Regions from separate parts of the Leptolyngbya sp. AN10 genome, predicted to be linked through region 1. Evidence: predicted binding sites of a transcription regulator. Region 1 holds the regulator's gene; the other holds the start of a gene.
The links. The regulator NtcA, encoded in region 1, controls nitrogen genes in cyanobacteria. The targets are predictions, from matches to a motif close to TTTGTANNNNNNNNTACAAA.
Positions count from the first base shown of each region.

Region 2: the regulator NtcA is predicted to act here: its motif matches at 2,627-2,646, upstream of ACQ4M5_RS34520 (P-II family nitrogen regulator).

Region 1 covers NZ_JBNXVP010000028.1:15,215-20,302, forward strand. The annotation lists gene ACQ4M5_RS29345 (sigma 54-interacting transcriptional regulator) at 1-464, opposite strand, end outside; gene ACQ4M5_RS29350 (pre-16S rRNA-processing nuclease YqgF) at 540-953, opposite strand; gene ACQ4M5_RS29355 (DUF3084 domain-containing protein) at 978-2,393, opposite strand; gene ntcA (global nitrogen regulator NtcA) at 2,511-3,149, opposite strand; gene ACQ4M5_RS29365 (YdeI/OmpD-associated family protein) at 3,512-4,114, shown strand; gene ACQ4M5_RS29370 (PHP domain-containing protein) at 4,100-4,795, opposite strand.
Region 2 covers NZ_JBNXVP010000043.1:26,489-31,576, forward strand. The annotation lists gene ACQ4M5_RS34500 (cytochrome c biogenesis protein) at 1-740, shown strand, start outside; gene ACQ4M5_RS34505 (DUF2809 domain-containing protein) at 744-1,157, shown strand; gene queF (preQ(1) synthase) at 1,318-1,716, opposite strand; gene ACQ4M5_RS34515 (hypothetical protein) at 1,940-2,518, shown strand; gene ACQ4M5_RS34520 (P-II family nitrogen regulator) at 2,719-3,057, shown strand; gene ACQ4M5_RS34525 (PPC domain-containing protein) at 3,319-3,756, opposite strand; gene ACQ4M5_RS34530 (DsbA family protein) at 3,776-4,480, opposite strand; gene ACQ4M5_RS34535 (hypothetical protein) at 4,606-4,896, opposite strand; gene ACQ4M5_RS34540 (hypothetical protein) at 5,067-5,088, shown strand, end outside.

The DNA of each region.
Region 1 (5,088 bases):
TACGAACGCAATGCAATCTGTCGATCGCGCTCATAAGCAAGTTCAGAAGCAACCTGTTCTAATTGGAGTGCAAGCTGTTGGGACACACTTTGAGCAATCTCTGGGAACTGTTGAGCGATCGCTAAAAATTCAGTTCTTGGAATTGCCCAGATCACACAATCATTCAGCGTGATTGTGGTTTCTTCTGCCACTCGATCGAGCAATAATTCCTTGAGATACACGATTGCACCGGGAATCAAACTCGTAACTTTTGCTACAGTCGTTTTACTCGTGCGGTAGCTCTCTAAGTGCCCATCGTAGAGAATGTAGAGCGCTTCAGGCTGAATGTCTTCCAGTCCGATTCGTCGATTCTCTTGGATCGATTGCTCCTGGATTTGATGCGCGATCGCGGTTAAGGCTTCCAGAGACAAGCTCGAAAACGCTGTCCATTTCCGCAACCATTCCACCCGCTCTAAAACGTCCATACTCGCCTCGACTGAGTTCGCGAACTCTATCGTAGAACTAGGATTGTTTCGATCGAGACGAATTGATAGAGAAACTTAACTCACCAAACGTTCTAAGTAGCGTTCGATTAACAAAATCGCCACAATATCATCGATCGGTCTCGGTGGTGTTCGCATTCCTTCAGGAATCAGTTTGCTCAATCCTTTGGGTGGATACATGATCCAGAATCGATCGCGTGCCTCTAACGAACTATTACGCTCATCGACTGTGACCACTCGCAAATCCGTCAATTCCTCTTCTAATCTTCGTTTCCATTCCTTTGATGAAGTCTGATCACCCATCACTAAGAGCGAAACTGGAAAGCGATCGCGCAAAGATTGAATCGAAGCGATCGCGGCATCTGCACTAATCACCTCGTGATAATAGACTCGTCGATCGACTCCCATGACAGCTAGACCACATTTTTGCCGCCCTGGATCGAATCCCAAAATCACGGGCTGTTCCGCCATGATACGCCTCTACCCTCAAGAAGATTAACTCGATGCTCTCAATACGATTTGCCCGTTCTGCACTGCCACTAATTCTATTTTGAGTGGTCCTGACGTGTAAGTGTTTTGTGATGCGACTGCTCTAAGTTCAACCGGAGTCGGAAAACGGCGTAACTGCTCAATGAATGATCCAAGAGTCAACAGTTTCTCGATTTCGATATTGTCATTCAGCACACCCGCCACACGCGCACGAGAATTAGATGCTGCGAAGAGATCCTGAATCGATTTCTGAAAATCTTGTGCCGACAGTTTAGACGGATCGATCGTTTGAGCCGCGATCGTATCTCCCGCCAGAAACACAATTCGATTCGGAACCGCACTCATGTACACGGACACGCCTCGATTTTCGCCTTTCACATAATTCGCACGAGCTTGTACACGCACCAGGTAATCCTGACCGTCACTAATCTGGCTGATTAAAGATTCCACTTCCGCTGTTGGAATTTGCACCAATTGGTCATTGCGTCCAAGTTGAAGCGCTTGAATCGCGGACTGATTCGCATATTGCAATAATTGATCAACTGCGACTCTTGCACCTCTCGGTTCCACGACTCGCACAACACCCGAAGACAAGACTTGAGTTCGATAAAGCGCGAGATCGCCGCTCCGAATCAGCTTAACATCTCGTTCAAATCGTCCGAGTGTTTCAGTTAGTGCTGCTTGTTGAGAGGCTAGTTCTTTAAGCTGAGATTCTAATTTTTCCAACTCTGTACCGCGTTGAGCAATGACCCGATCGCGTTCGCTAATTTCTCGATCGCGCTGTTCGATCACGCTCGTGCGTTCGGCAATTTCTTCATCTCGCTCCGCAATTTGAGCCTTCACCTGATCACGCTGCTCGATTAATTTTTGCTGCTCGGCTTGCAGTTGCTCGATCCCTGTTCGTAACGTTAACGCTTGTTCAGACACCGCAACCAATTGTTGGCGAGTCGCATCTCGCTGCGCTTCTGTCGTTCGGAGTTGAGCATTCGTTTCTCGTTGTCGATTGATCGAGGTTTGCAAATTCGCGTTAATTCGTTTTAATTGCTCTTCGACTTGAGCACGTTCCGATCGCGCTTCTGCCAATTGCTTTTCGACTTGCGCCTTCTGAGCATCGGTCGCTTTCAAATCAGCGGACACTTTTTCAAGGTCGCGTCCTCGATCGCGCAGTTCTGTCTGAATCCGCCCGAAGTTCAGTAACATTTCACGAAACGTCTTACTTGCCAGCAACAATATGCCAAGCGTTGAAGCTGAGATCAGCGTTCCGGTCAAAATTGTCACCACGACAGCGGTTTGCTTAGGACGGAGATTGAACAGACTCAGGCGGGCTTTTCCCACGCGAGTCCCCAAACGATCGCCAATTGTCGCGATCGCTCCTCCCAACACCAACACCACCAAAATTAAAATCAGCCCGACATCGGACATATCACTCCCAAGACAACCCTAGCCCCAGACGGTCTAAGACAATTCCAGACTCGCCTTTCATTATGCCTGTTCGCTCTAAACTTCGGGCGCGTCTTTCAGGAAAGAATTCTAAGCGAATTAAGTGAATTGTTGACTCAGCGTTACAGGATTGTGAACGGTGATTTTTTTCTTGTGAATCGAGATCATTTTGTCCTGACGCAAATCACCGAGTAAGCGAGTCACAGTGACGCGAGTTGATCCAATCGCTTCTGCGATCGCTTGATGCGACAGCTTCAGATCGATCATGATCCCCTCTTGCGAAGGCACTCCGAAGTCGCGACAGAGAATCAATAGAAAACTTACCAAGCGCGATCCCATATCTCGATGCGCCAGGGTTTCGATCATCATCTCGGTTTGGAGAATCCGCGACGATAAGCCTTTCAGCATCAACATCGAGAGTTCCGGATTTTCTTTGAGTGCTTTTTCGACTTGTTCGATCGGCACTGAAAGCAATTCGACTGGCGTAAATGCGACTGCGTGATAAAAGCGATCGGCGCGTTGTCCGGTAATCAGTGATAACACGCCGAATACACTATTTTCTCTTAACAGCGCAACGGTGATTTCTTCCCCTGCTTCATACACTCGTGAGAGCTTGACGGCTCCTTTAACCAGGAAATAGACTCGTTCGGCTGGATCACCCGGAAAAAAGATTGTTTTGCCGCGTTCAAACGTCTCAATAACGGGAGGATACGCGCCTCCTCCGATCTGACGAAACATTGTTGCGAGCGGTCTATCCTTGGTCACTACCATTTCTTTCCTTGTCGTATCGAGTGAAACTGGAGCAGTTTACCGAGTCAGTAACGCGATGTGCACTTTGTGAACAATCGATGACTTTAGACCACTAAAACTGACTCATCAAATGGTTTTTGTACGCTGCGCTACATTTTCGCTTTGATTCTGAAAATCTCTGTAAAATTTCTAAGTTTAGACCGGTTTTTTTCAGTACTATTGGGATCTTGTTTTAAAGATTCTCAATAATTTCCACACATCATAGCGTGAAAGCAACCAGGATTCAGAGGGAAGTGTTAAGGAAATGTTAATGATTTGAATAAAGAGAATCACCTTTTAGCCATTTAGCGATGCCGAAGTTTGAAGATCAGCTAGACAAAACCGAAGCGATCGACAGAGTCGCTTGGCGAAATTGGCTCAAACAAAATTATGAAACCGCGATCGGAATTTGGCTAATCTACTACAAAGTAAAAAGCGGAAAGCCAAGTATTCGATACAGTGAAGCGGTGAAAGAAGCACTCTGTTTTGGGTGGATTGATAGCAAAGCGAAATCGTTGGATGACGATCGCTATATGCAGATTTTTACGCCCCGAAAACCGAAAAGCGTTTGGTCGAAACTCAACAAGCAATACATTGAGGAGTTAATTGCCGAAGGATTAATGACCGAGGCGGGGATCAGAAAAATTGAAGCGGCAAAACTCGACGGATCTTGGACTTCTTTGGATGCGATCGAGGCTTTGATCATGCCGCCCGATTTGATTGACGCATTGGAAAAGAACGCGATCGCACAACAAAATTTTCAGACGTTCAGCAACTCGACCAAGAAAGTAATTCTCTATTGGATCGAGAGTGCCAAACGTTCTGAAACTCGACAGAATCGAATCGAAAAAACGGTGATGGCTGCGGTTGAAAAGCGATCACCGCTCGATCAGGCATCTTCAAAGCCGCTGTAGCAAGTTCATCCCATGCGTATCGGTTCCACAAGAACTGAGCAATCCAAACGTAGCCTGCAACTCTGTCACCCGTGCCGTCTCTTTTGGACTCGGCATCCACGGCTTTGGATTGTTGTAGGCGTAAAACGCTTCCACCCCATCAATTCCCACCATTGCCGCTGCTGGAATCAACTCATCCACCGATCGACGATATCGCGCTGGATGTGCCAACACCGCAATCCCGCCTGCTTGCTGAATCGCACTGATCACTCGTGCTGCTTGAGCGCGATCGCCTTGAGGCGCAGAACCTTGGAGATAAGACGCGATCGCCGCATGATTTGGATCAAACGCAAATCCGAGAATATGTACCTCAGTTTCGAGCAAGCGAGACGTAATCTCGGTTCCCGTCCACAACTGCGGCAACTCTGTCCCTGATTGCGTCTCCATATAGCGCTGTGCCATTTGGTATCCGCTGATCTGATGGTGATCCGTAATCGCGAATCCTTTGAGCGAAAGATCGATCGCTTGTTGTGCTAACGCTTCAGGGTGTAGCTGCCCATCCGAATGCGTCGTGTGCATGTGGAAATTGTAGGTGAGCGGGCAACTTTTAGCCGTCAGCGATGCAAAAACCTGTCGTAGCGCTACCGCATCCTGCGCGGCTTGGGGGGTCATTGTCGAACTCGAAGCAAGATGAGCAGTCATAAATCGCCTCAAACGTCACTGCCATGTCACGGGACTACATCTAATGTAATGCACTGCTTAAAAAATCGTTTCAGTATTAAACACTCAGGGTATTGAGTATACCTGATGTCATTCATTAGTCACATGAGCAAAAGTGGCACATCTGCGATTTGTGCGGCACCGCATTCGATGATAGGGTATATAGCCAATCCCCCCTAGTTGCATTTTAGTTGCATTGATTCAAGTGAGTTCCCGCCCGTAGTCGTGTTCCTGTTGTGAGTTGCAATTTTATGCAGTGCATTCCTTGGAGCACT
Region 2 (5,088 bases), on a different contig from region 1:
TTGTGGATGCAGGAATTTGGGCGGCTCCACAGGTTCCGAAAGATTGGTCGGTCAAGGTAAATCGGTTTTGGATTGATTACTTACCCACAGGTGAGATTGATCAGTTCTATTCGGATTTGTCGGTGTTGGATAAAGACGGAAAAGAAGTCGATCGTAAAACCATTCACGTGAACGAGCCGATGAAACATAACGGCGTAACCATGTATCAGGCGGATTGGTCGATCGCTGCAATTCAAGTCCGACTCAATAACAGTCCGGTACTTCAATCCCCGATGGCGAAGCTGAATGCTGTAGGTGGTCGAGTCTGGGGTACTTGGCTTCCTTTGAAACCAGATCTAAGCGATGGTGTTTCTTTGGTTGCCAAAGACTTACAAGGCTTGCTGTTAATCTACGACATGGACGGAAAGCTAATTGCAACAGTGCGAAAGGGAATGGCGGTTGAAGTGAAAGGGGTGCGATTGTCGATCGTTGACCTAATCGGTAGCACTGGTCTGCAAATCAAAGCTGATCCAGGAATCCCGATCGTCTATCTCGGCTTCGGTTTGCTGATGTTGGGTGTGATTCTTAGCTATATCTCTCACTCCCAGATTTGGGGCTTAGAGCAAGATGGAGCAATCTACATTGGCGGTAGAACGAATCGCGCTCAGGTCACATTTGAGCGGGAATTTCTGGGCATTTTGGATGCGATCGACCAGAATGAAGCTGAGTCTACTCCGACTAGCCAACTTGCCCAAACCTAATTCATGCCTTATCGCGTTGCTTTACTTTTGACGATCGTACTAACTGTCCCGCTTGGTTACTTTGTCCGATTCTCACCAATTTTCCCAGACTGGTTTAGCGATGTCTTTGGCAGCATTGCTTACCAGATTTTTTTTATTGCACTGGTTCAGTTCTGCTTTCCGAAAGGGTCGATCGTTAAAACTGCGATCGGTGTTTTTCTGTTTTCTTGTGCGATCGAGTTTCTTCAACTTTGGAAGCCTCCGTTTCTTCAAGCCATCCGCGCAACGCTTCCTGGGCGATTAGTTCTTGGAAATACGTTCCTATGGTCAGACTTTCCGCCGTATGCAGTTGGAAACTTTGCTGGATGGCTTTTGATGCGGAGTCTTAAAGGGTGCTTGAAAAGCAATCGTTCATCGCATTCACCCGCCCGGAAATGAATCTCCGGGCTAATCGTGGGAAGCCCACTAAACTGGGCTAAGAACTCCGTATTACTCTCTTAGCCCGCTTCAGCGGGGTTTCCTCCATTAGCCCGGAGATTCATTTCCGGGCGGACTGGCAACGTAGCAAAGCCGCTTTTTATCCTTCTCAAACATCCTCTTAAAAAGCTTTCACGTGGGTAACTTCTACAACCGTGTGAACATTACCACGCGGCGTATAATCCGCTTTCACAGTAACTTCTAGCGGATCGCAAGCTTCGACAATATCATCGAGAATTTGGTTCGCCGCTTCCTCGTGAGAAATATAGCGATCGCGATAACTATTGATATACAGCTTGATTGCTTTCAATTCCACCACGCGCTGATCCGGCACGTAGTTCACATAGATCGTACCGAAATCGGGATAGCCAGAAAACGGACATTTGCAAGTGAACTCAGGCAGCGTAATTGAAATCGTGTAGCGTCGTCCCGGTCTTGGATTCGGAAAAGTAATCAGCTTGCCTTCTTCGATCAGGCGTTCACCGTATTTCACTTCCGGGTGTTCTTGCGCTTGTGTCATGGTGGATTTAGAGAAAATAACCTGATCGATCTTAGCAATCGAATTTGCACGGATGCGCGATCGCTTTTCGTAATTTTTTAGCGATTCTCTCAGCAATCCCCGAAATCGATTCTGAAATGAAAATTTTTCTGCGAAAAACTTGACTAAAAGTTCATTGATTGCTTCAATTGCAGCTATTCTGAGGGCATTACCAATTTCCGCTTTTTCAGATTACTTTACCGCTATGAACCCCATGACGCAGAAAACGCCATCTCGATCGGTTAACTTGCCCCCAACATCGTCGGTTGGACACGCTCCTGCTGTGCCAATCTCAGTGTATCGCGAAGTCGTTGCCGAGCTTCAAGCAACTAAGACCGCGATGGAGTCAATCAAGACCGAGAATCAAAAGTTGGCTCAACAAAATCAACAATTGCGTCAGGAAATTGAAAAGACTGTACAGGCTGCCCTTCAGCTTCGCAAATTCTCGAATGCGATTCAGCCTTCGACGACCCCATCTCCTCGTGTTGATCTCACTCTAGAAGAGCCGACCTTTCAAATTCCCGTGATGCCGCCTCGGATGTCTGCGGAACCTGTGATTGAACCGATTCCGCCCCATTTGGAACTGAAGCCATTGGAGCCGATCGAAGAAAAGCTAATCATCGAGCAAGACAGCAAGCCGCGTCGCAAGATCAAGCCAGAGAAAGATTCCTACATTGAACTCAACGGCTGGATGCTGGCAGTCGTCATTGGCTTAATCGTTGTTAGTGCTTTTGGTGCAGGCTTCTTGCTGGTGCGTCCGTTGTTAACTCCTTCTTCTAAGTAACGTCTTGATTCGTAACACTCAAATTACGAATTGCTACTAGGAATTCCGATTTTTAATCGCTCGTGCGAAACTCGGAAACAGCACTACGATCAGGTAAACTCACTATCGATCGTATTCGTTGTTACAAAATTCATTTTGTGAACAATGATAGATAGTGTCATGCCCGAACGATAGAAATTAGGATTAAGGAGTGTAGGCGCTTGAAAAAGGTAGAAGCGATTGTTCGCCCATTTAAACTCGATGAAGTCAAAATTGCATTAGTCAACGCCGGAATCGTGGGAATGACGGTTTCTGAAGTCCGAGGATTTGGACGGCAGAAGGGTCAAACCGAACGGTATCGGGGGTCTGAATACACGGTTGAGTTTTTACAGAAGCTCAAGATTGAAATCGTGGTCGAGGATGATCAGGTGGATATGGTGGTTGATAAAATCATCGTTGCTGCTCGGACTGGGGAAATTGGAGACGGTAAGATCTTCATTACTCCGGTGGATCAAGTGGTTCGGATTCGGACGGGTGAGAAGAACTTTGAAGCAGTTTAGCGACACTATTTTTTAATTGGTTTAAACGATGAGAGGCGATCCGTAATTGGATTGCCTCTTTTTGTTTGTTTTGGGTTTGATCAATTGTTTGTATGACAGCTTGATCGGGTGTCGCCCCCTAAATCCCCCATTCTGGGGGACTTTGAAGGGTGAAAGATTTTTGGAATTCGGAAAATTTCTCTTGCTCAAAGTCCCCCAAATTTGGGGGATTTAGGGGGCACAAGCCGATCGCAACGTAGCGAAAACCTCGATCGACAAACTCTACTGCACAGGTCTTAATCGCGTCAGTCTGAGTTTGAATGGTCCGCCTGCGGTTTCTCCGAATGCTCTCACCCGAACAATGTAGTTCCCAGTTCGAGTAATCCGAGTAAACAGTAACGAATTTGTAGTCCCGTCGGGTCCATCATCGTTTTCTGCCACCGTTGAACCATTCGTGGTCATCAGCATCACGATCGTATCGAAATTATCTGAAGATAAGTCGATCGCGATTTGATCCCCTGCCTGCAATTGCACAATATAATCTCGCGCAAAATTGCCTTGCCCCGTGGGAATATCCGCATCGGATAAGCGATCGTTCACTTCTCTTCCTGGTGTCAGCGGAATTGGAGCATACGCTCGATTTGGCGTTTGTGCCATCGCACTCGTTGAAACCGAAACCACAACGGGAACTGCACAAAGCCAAGACATCCATCGTTTCATGTTCACTTCTCACTTCCATCTACTGCGCTTGATTCAGAACTTGCTCTAATGCAGCGAGTTCAACATCTCCAGAGAATACACGACCATTCATGACAAAAAATGGTGTTCCATTAATGCCGAGTTTATCCGCGAGTTGAATGTCTTGATTGACGGCGGCTTCTGCGGCTTTGGAATTGCGATCGCGATCGAACTTCGCCACATTCAATTTCAAGCTTTTCGCCAAACTCGCAAACAATGGCTCTCCGATTTCTTTCTGCTGCGCGAACAAGCCATCGTGAAATTCCCAGAATTTTCCTTGCTGTCCGGCTGCCCAAGCTGCCTTCGCTGCTGGAAGGGCTTGAGCGTGAATGCTCGTGAGCGGTAAATGCTTATAAACTACTGTGACTCGATCGCTGTTCTTTGTCACGAATTGGCGAACGGTTCCTGCTGCCGCTTGACAATACGGGCATTGAAAATCAGAGAATTCAACTAAGACTGTACTTCCTTTGCCTTTGGTCGGGGACTGTCCAATCACCGCTTTAGGGTTCTGCTGCAATTCCTGAATAAATGATTGTTGTGCTTTGCGCTGTTCATCTTGTTGAGCGCGTTGGTAAGCCTGCACCGAATCCATAATGGCTTGTGGATTCTTCTTAATCACTTCTAAAACTTGCGCTTCAAACTTCGGGTCGATATTCGAGTCTGCTTGTACGGGTGCAGAACAACTAAATAGAATCAGGCTGACCATAATCCAGCCTAAGAATTGTTTAAACCTTCTCATTGCGTTCCAATTTCTCAATCTGTCCTCGCACTATAGCTCAAGATTATGATCGAGGAATGAGTAGAAAACAGGAGTTCGATCTCGATGATTCTCTAGCGAAAATCCGAATTCACAACCGCAAATTCTAGAATTCTTGCAACCAGATCAATTTCTGTCGTAACAAAAACTGCAACTGTACGAGCAAATATCGATTTTGTTAAAGCAATTGCAGTTTCTGTTGATGCAAAATCAGCAATCGTTAGCGCGAAATCAGCAATCGTTAGAGCGAAATCAGTAATCGTTAGCGCGAAATCAACTTTTCTTGCTTCAAATATAACTTTTGCTTGAGCGAATACTGATCTGACAACAGCTTTTCTAATACTGATAAGCGCGAAATCAAACACGATCGACAGAATTTCACCGTCATAACGCTACGATCGCAGCTTGCAATCTTGTCACTCTCACAATATCGATGTTTCAACACGCCCAACCTGAGTAAGAATAGAAAGGGGATCGCGTTTGTTGTGTAGCGCATGGCTATCGCGCAGAAAGAAGTGACTTCATCCCAATCGCAGTGGTGAATCACAACTTGGCAA